Regions from separate parts of the Rhizobium sp. IY2 genome, predicted to be linked through region 2. Evidence: riboswitches for the same ligand, from Rfam matches in the RefSeq annotation. Region 2 holds a riboswitch; the other holds the start of a gene.
What was found. A riboswitch is a leader RNA that binds a small molecule or an ion and turns the genes downstream of it on or off. The one in region 2 is predicted to bind FMN.
Positions count from the first base shown of each region.

Region 1: linked by a shared signal. The riboswitch ahead of ACMUVN_RS02845 (6,7-dimethyl-8-ribityllumazine synthase) and the one ahead of ACMUVN_RS15060 (DMT family transporter) in region 2 are both predicted to bind FMN.

Region 1 covers NZ_JBLKNU010000001.1:594,100-597,402, forward strand. Annotated here, with positions in the region: gene ACMUVN_RS02835 (cytochrome b) at 1-215, shown strand, start outside; gene ACMUVN_RS02840 (VOC family protein) at 356-1,045, opposite strand; gene ACMUVN_RS02845 (6,7-dimethyl-8-ribityllumazine synthase) at 1,372-1,806, opposite strand; FMN riboswitch at 1,885-2,028, opposite strand; gene ACMUVN_RS02850 (SRPBCC family protein) at 2,288-2,734, shown strand; gene ACMUVN_RS02855 (GCG_CRPN prefix-to-repeats domain-containing protein) at 2,920-3,228, shown strand.
Region 2 covers NZ_JBLKNU010000003.1:293,082-296,384, forward strand. Annotated here, with positions in the region: gene lon (endopeptidase La) at 1-1,153, shown strand, start outside; gene hupB (DNA-binding protein HupB) at 1,360-1,635, shown strand; FMN riboswitch at 1,785-1,938, shown strand; gene ACMUVN_RS15060 (DMT family transporter) at 2,033-2,932, shown strand; gene ACMUVN_RS15065 (esterase-like activity of phytase family protein) at 3,028-3,303, shown strand, end outside.

The sequences.
Region 1 (3,303 bases), on a different contig from region 2:
GCGGCATCGGGATGATGATCCTCAGCGGTGCCGCCCCCGCCGTCTTCGGGACACCCGGCGCCATGCTGCCTGATTTCACTGCCTATCCGCCGCGTGGCCCGCATGGGTTAGGCGCCTTGCTGCTTGTCGGCCTGCTGGTCTTCCATGCCGGCGCTGCGCTCTTTCACCAACTCGTCCGCGGCGATCACCTGCGGCGGATGTGGTATGGCGGCTGAGGTCGGCTGACGAGGCGGCGAGGGTGTCTGAACCGAGAGCCGCTACGAGGAAGGCAGACACGATAAAACGTCTCGGCGCGATGCGTGCCGAGACGCTTGTCAAACGATGTTGCCGTCTGCGATGACGCTGGAGCCCGTGCCTATAGCGGCAACTGCTTGCCGGCCTGTTCGCTGACCATGTATTCGGCGTACCAGTCCGGCCAGCCTTCGTCGTGCTTGCCGCCGTTTCGCTTCTCGTGTTCGCCGTGGGCGGTTGCCGCGCGGCGCAGTGCTGCCGCAAGCTCGGTGGAAGTCGTGAATTTCGTTTCGTCGGCGTCGATGCGTCCGGGCAGCCGCGTGGTGACTTCCTGGAACAGCCAGCCGTTGCCGTCCGGATCCTTGAACGAGGCGAAGGAGCGGTAGCTGCGATGTTCGGGATCGCGGCCGGCGATGCGCAGCCGCCCGAACAGATAGGGCTCGTCCCTGCCGGCATAGACGCCGGCAGCGTCATGAAACACGTCGCTGACCTCGACGCCGCGGGCGATCAGATCGCGACGGGCAGCCTCGATATCGGAGACGACCAGGTAGAGTCCCTGGGCGGAACCCGGGGCTGCGGCAGTGACATTCTTGCCGAAGATGATCGCGCAGCCGGAGCCGGGCGGGGTAAACTGGATCACACGGAAATCGGCGTCATTTGCAAAGTCGGCGTCGAGCCGCCAACCCAAGCCGTCGTAAAAACGTTTGGCGCGGTCGACATCGGAAACGGGGATGACGACCACCTCGAGCTTGGTGTCGACCGGCTGTGATTTTGGGGTTTGCATGGGGGTTTCGCTGCGCAGTGCATTGCTCATCTTCAGCTCCATGGGGTTTGGGATGCGTTAAGAATGGCGATACATGTCAGCGGTCAGTGGACCACAGCGCGGTCGGGCCGTCGAATCAATTATTCTGTCGGATTTGGCCGGTATTGGCGGATTCCGCTGCGACACAAGGCCTGTTGCTCCGATCCGCGGACGTGTCGTTCCCCACCCTTGGGCGTGTCGTTTCCGACCCGCGGGCGTGTCGTTTCCGACCCGCGGGGTGGCAAGGTCAGTCGATCCAGTGAGGCGGCGGGTTAGTTCCCGCCGTCTTCGCTCTTGTGTTGCGGCTCATCGAGCCGCGTTCGGGAAGATGGATCCTACTACGCGGCGAGAGCGGCGCGGGTTTTGCCGATCGTCAGGGCTGCCTTTGCTGCCTCGCGCCCTTTTTCGATGAAGTGCGCACGGTAGATCTGCTTGTGGTGTTCGGTTTCCTGATACTGATGCGGCGTCAGCGAAACCGACAGCACCGGCACGCCGGTATCCATGCCGGCGCGCATCAGCCCATCGACGACGGCCTGCGCGACGAATTCGTGGCGGTAAATGCCGCCGTCGACGACGAAGGCGGCGGCAATGACGGCGCCATAGCGCCCGGTTGCGGCGAGATCGCGCGACAGCAGCGGCATCTCGAATGCGCCGGGAACATCGAACACATCGACCTGCTCGGGCGGAACGAGCTGATAGAAGCCATCAAGGGCGCGGTCGACGATGTCGGCGTGCCAGCTGGCTTTGACGAAGGCGTAGCGGGTGGGTGTCATGGTAATCTCCTTTGGCGAACAGACACATCACCCAAGGCGATCACGAACGTTCCCGACAGCCGCAAGGGCGGCAGGAACGCACGTTCTCTTTCATCCGGACTATGACCGTCGGCTCAGGCATCTCACCTGATCTGCTGACCCTTCCTTAAGAAGGCGCTCGCGGGCTCGCAATCGAAACTGCATACCGCCGGTAGGGACTTTCACCCCGCCCTGAGAACGGCGGCGACAATAGGGGGAAGGCGGCGGGCTGGCAATAGGTCGGAAATGCTTTCGTGATCGATGAATCTGTCGATGCGGATCAAGGCTCGCAAAGTGGCGGTTTCGTTTCTCCGTCGATGGCGAACAGCCGATGCCTCTTGCTGAGGATGGGCTTGCCCCTACATGCTCGGGTGAGGACATCCACGTCGGAACAACATAACGGAACAGGATACGCCGTCTTCGCCCGAGGCGGGGCAGGCGACAGCCACCATGGGAGGGAGTGATGCCAGAATCTTTCGTCGTTCACCGCGAGGCGCATATCGCGGCGCCGCCGGCTGCGGTGTTTGCGCTGATGACCGATCCGGAGAAGATCCTGCGCTGGATGGGAACGGAAGCGCAGGTAGAGCCGCAACCGGGCGGGCTCTATCTCGTCAATGTCACCGGCGCCCGCTTTGCGCGCGGCTCGTTTCGCGAGGTGGTGCCGGTTCATCGCCTTGCCTACAGTTTCGGCTGGGACGGCAGCGAAGTGGTACCGCCGGGATCGAGCCTGGTCGAGATCGACCTGATCGAGCAGGGCGGCGGAACGCTGCTGCGGCTCACCCATAGCGGCCTGCCCAGCGCCGATCAATGCGCCGGCCATGCGGAAGGCTGGGCCCATTATCTCGGGCGGCTGACCGAGGTCGCCGCCGGGCGTGATCCGGGTCCCGATCCTTTTTACGGCAGGACATGAACGGTTTTGCGCCGGCAGCAGGGTGCCCGGAAGCGTTTGCCGCAGCGGGGAATACTGCCGGCCGGCGCTGCGATCGGCTGTCCGAAAGCGCTTCTTTTGCTCCCGCAAACATGAACGCGCAGTTCATCTCCAGTTCAATTTGGCGCTCCTAAAGTGATTGCGGCTGGATTGAAATGGAGTTCTCGATGAAGGCACTTTCTATCGCGGCTGCCTTGCTTGCCGGCAGCCTCTCGATCGGTACAGCTGAGGCGATGCCGATTGGAACAATCAATGTGCAGAGCAATGTGACGAAGGTCGACTATGCCTGCGGTCGCGGCTGGCACCTGACCCGCTGGGGCGAATGCCGGCGAAACTGGCGCCGCCCGCCGCCGGTCGCTTTCTACGGTGGTCCGCCCCGCTGGGGCTGGGAACGGCGTCACCGGGATTGGGATGGCCCGCGCTGGCGCCATGAGAGGCGCTGGGATCGCGACCGTCGTTGGCGGGATGATGACTAAACGTCTCGCTTAAAGCGCGTCGCGTCAAACCGGAATCATGCGACGCGCTTTAAGTCTTTGATTTATGCATGTCGT
Region 2 (3,303 bases):
CCTGCTCGACGAGATCGACAAGATGGGCATGGACTTCCGCGGTGATCCGTCCTCGGCTCTGCTCGAAGTGCTCGATCCGGCGCAGAACTCGACCTTCATGGACCACTACCTGGAAGTCGAATACGACCTGTCGGACGTGATGTTCATCACGACGGCGAATACGCTGAACATTCCAGCACCCCTGATGGACCGCATGGAAATCATCCGTATCGCCGGCTACACCGAGGATGAAAAGCGCGAGATCGCCAAGCGGCACCTGCTGCCGAAGGCCATCAAGGAACATGCGTTGCAGCCGGAAGAATTCTCGGTCAGCGACGACGCCCTCATGGCGATCAGCCAGCAGTACACCCGCGAAGCCGGTGTCCGCAGCTTCGAACGCGAATTGATGAAGCTCGCCCGCAAGGCGGTCACCGAGATCATCAAGGGCAAGACGAAGTCCGTTCACGTGACGGCCGCCAACATCTCCGACTATCTGGGCGTCCCGCGCTTCCGCCATGGCGAAGCCGAGGGCGAGGATCAGGTCGGCGTCGTGACCGGTCTTGCCTGGACGGAGGTCGGCGGCGAGCTGCTGACCATCGAAGGTGTGATGATGCCGGGCAAGGGCCGCATGACGGTCACCGGCAATCTGAAGGACGTCATGAAGGAATCGATCTCGGCAGCGGCCTCCTATGTCCGCTCGCGCGCCGTCGATTTCGGCATCGAGCCGCCGCGCTTCGACAAGAGCGACATCCACGTGCACGTGCCGGAAGGCGCGACACCGAAGGACGGCCCCTCGGCCGGCGTCGCCATGGCAACCGCGATCGTCTCGATCATGACCGGTATCCCGGTGAGCAGGCATGTGGCCATGACCGGTGAAATCACCCTTCGCGGCCGTGTGCTGCCGATCGGCGGTCTCAAGGAAAAGCTGCTCGCAGCGCTTCGCGGCGGCATCAAGAAGGTGCTGATTCCGGAGGAAAACGCCAAGGACCTGGCGGAGATTCCGGATAACGTGAAGAACAACATGGAGATCATCCCGGTATCCCGCATGGGCGAGGTGATCAAGCATGCGCTGATCCGGCGGCCGGAGCCGATCGAATGGGACGGCACGGTGGAAACGCCCGTCATCGCAACGGTCGAAGGCCTCGATGAGACGGGCGCAACCATAGCGCATTGAGTGGCCTGTGCCACATTTATGCCCCATTGGGACAAAACAGACAAAAAGGCTGGCGGAAACGCCAGCCTTTTTTGTGAAAACGTCATGTAGACGCTTGCTTTTCCTTGATTTGCAGGGCTTTTGGGTTTCCGGCGGGCCTGATGAAACCTATTCTGCGCCTAGCTTACATTTGAGTCGTTTCATACCATTTAGAAAGGGGTGGAAACATGAACAAGAATGAACTCGTGTCCGCAGTAGCCGAAAAGGCAGGACTGACGAAGTCTGACGCGGCTTCCGCTGTTGACGCGGTTTTCGACGTTGTCCAGGCTGAACTCAAGAACAAGGGCGACATCCGCCTCGCGGGTTTCGGCAGCTTCACCGTTTCTCATCGCGCTGCAACGAAGGGCCGTAACCCGTCCACGGGCGCTGAAGTCGACATTCCGGCTCGCAACGTGCCGAAATTCACGCCCGGCAAGGGCCTGAAGGACGCCGTCAACGGCTGATCTGAGATTATCCGCCAACCGGAAACGAGACCGGTTGTGCAGGATTTGAGAGGGGTTCGGCTTTGCCGGACCCTTTTTGCTTTTGGCAGGCCCTCTTGCCTTTTTGCTTTGGCTGACCTTGCTGTCGCGCGGGCTTTAATTTACGACATTTCTGTTCTCAGGGCGGGGTGAAACTCCCCACCGGCGGTAAGGGTCTCGACTCAAGCCCGCGAGCGCCTTCTCTCGCGTCGAAGCGGGGAGGGGTCAGCAGATCCGGTGCGATTCCGGAGCCGACGGTTAAAGTCCGGATGGAAGAGAATGAGTGTCGGCTGTGCGAAGGGCAGGGATCTGCCCCGTGTCGCTTGGTCGTGGCTCATGCGTCCTGATTTATGTTGGTCCCTGGTTTCGGATGAAAGACATGAATCAGACTTCCCTAGCCGCAGAGCCGTCTCGCGCCGTTGTCGGCGCCCTCTGGATGGTCCTTGCCGGCATTGCTTTTTCGCTTCTCAACGTCGTCACCCAATGGCTGACGATGACGCTTGCCTTCCCCTCGGCCTCGGCCGCCTTCTGGCAATATGGCTTCGCCTTCCTGTTTTCGCTGCCCTTCCTTCGCAGGCTCGGCCTTGCGACGATGCGCACGCGCTATCCCTGGCGTCACCTGGCGCGCGTGGCACTTGCCGCGCTCGGCGTCGAGGCCTGGGTCGCCGGCCTTGCTTCGGTGCCGATCTGGCAGGCGATCGCACTGGTGATGACCTCGCCCTTCTTCATCATTCTGGGCGCCCGGCTTTTCCTTGGCGAGCGCGTCGGCCCGGCCCGCTGGGCGGCGACCGCGGCCGGTTTCACCGGAGCGATGATCATTCTGCAGCCCTGGTCGGACGGTTTTGGCTGGGCGGCTCTCCTGCCCGTGCTCTCGGCGCTGCTGTGGGGCGCCTCGTCGCTGATCACCAAGAGCCTGACGGGCATCGAACGACCGGAGACGATCACCGTCTGGCTGCTCGTGCTGCTGACGCCGATCAATGGCGGGCTGGCGCTTGCGGCGGGCTTTGCCGTGCCGACCGGTGCAACGCTTGCCCTGTTCCTGCTGGCGGGGCTTTTGACCGCGGCAGCCCAGTATTTCCTCACACTTGCCTATGCCGCGGCCGATGCCGCCTATGTCCAGCCTTTCGACGATCTGAAGCTGCCGTTGAACGTGCTGGCCGGTTGGCTGTTCTTCGGTTATGCGCCGGCGGGTTATCTCTGGCTGGGAGCGGCTCTGATCCTCTCCGCGTCGCTTTTCATCATGCGAAACGAGATGCGCAGGGAGCGCAAACCCGCCTGAGGTGATCCGGCGAAAAATGCCGCCTCTGTCATGCCTCTGTCATGCCGCTCCCGCAGAAAACTCATGTTTCGAATATTCGACACATGGGGGATTTCATGACCATTTCATCGCGCAAGGCAGCGCTTGCTGCCGTGCTTCTCGCATCCGTCGCCTTTCCGGCCGCGGCCGAACCAGTTTTCAACCGCATCGCTTCCTTCCCGGTCGCCCAGAACCTGCCTGATGACAAGGACAAGCTGTCGGTCAGCTCCGCCGAAATCATCACTGCGACCGACGACGGCAACACGCTGATCTATAGCGACAGCCCGCTCGGCGCGATCGGCTTCATCGACATCACCGACGCCAAGGCTCCGAAAGCCGGCGGCGCTGTCATG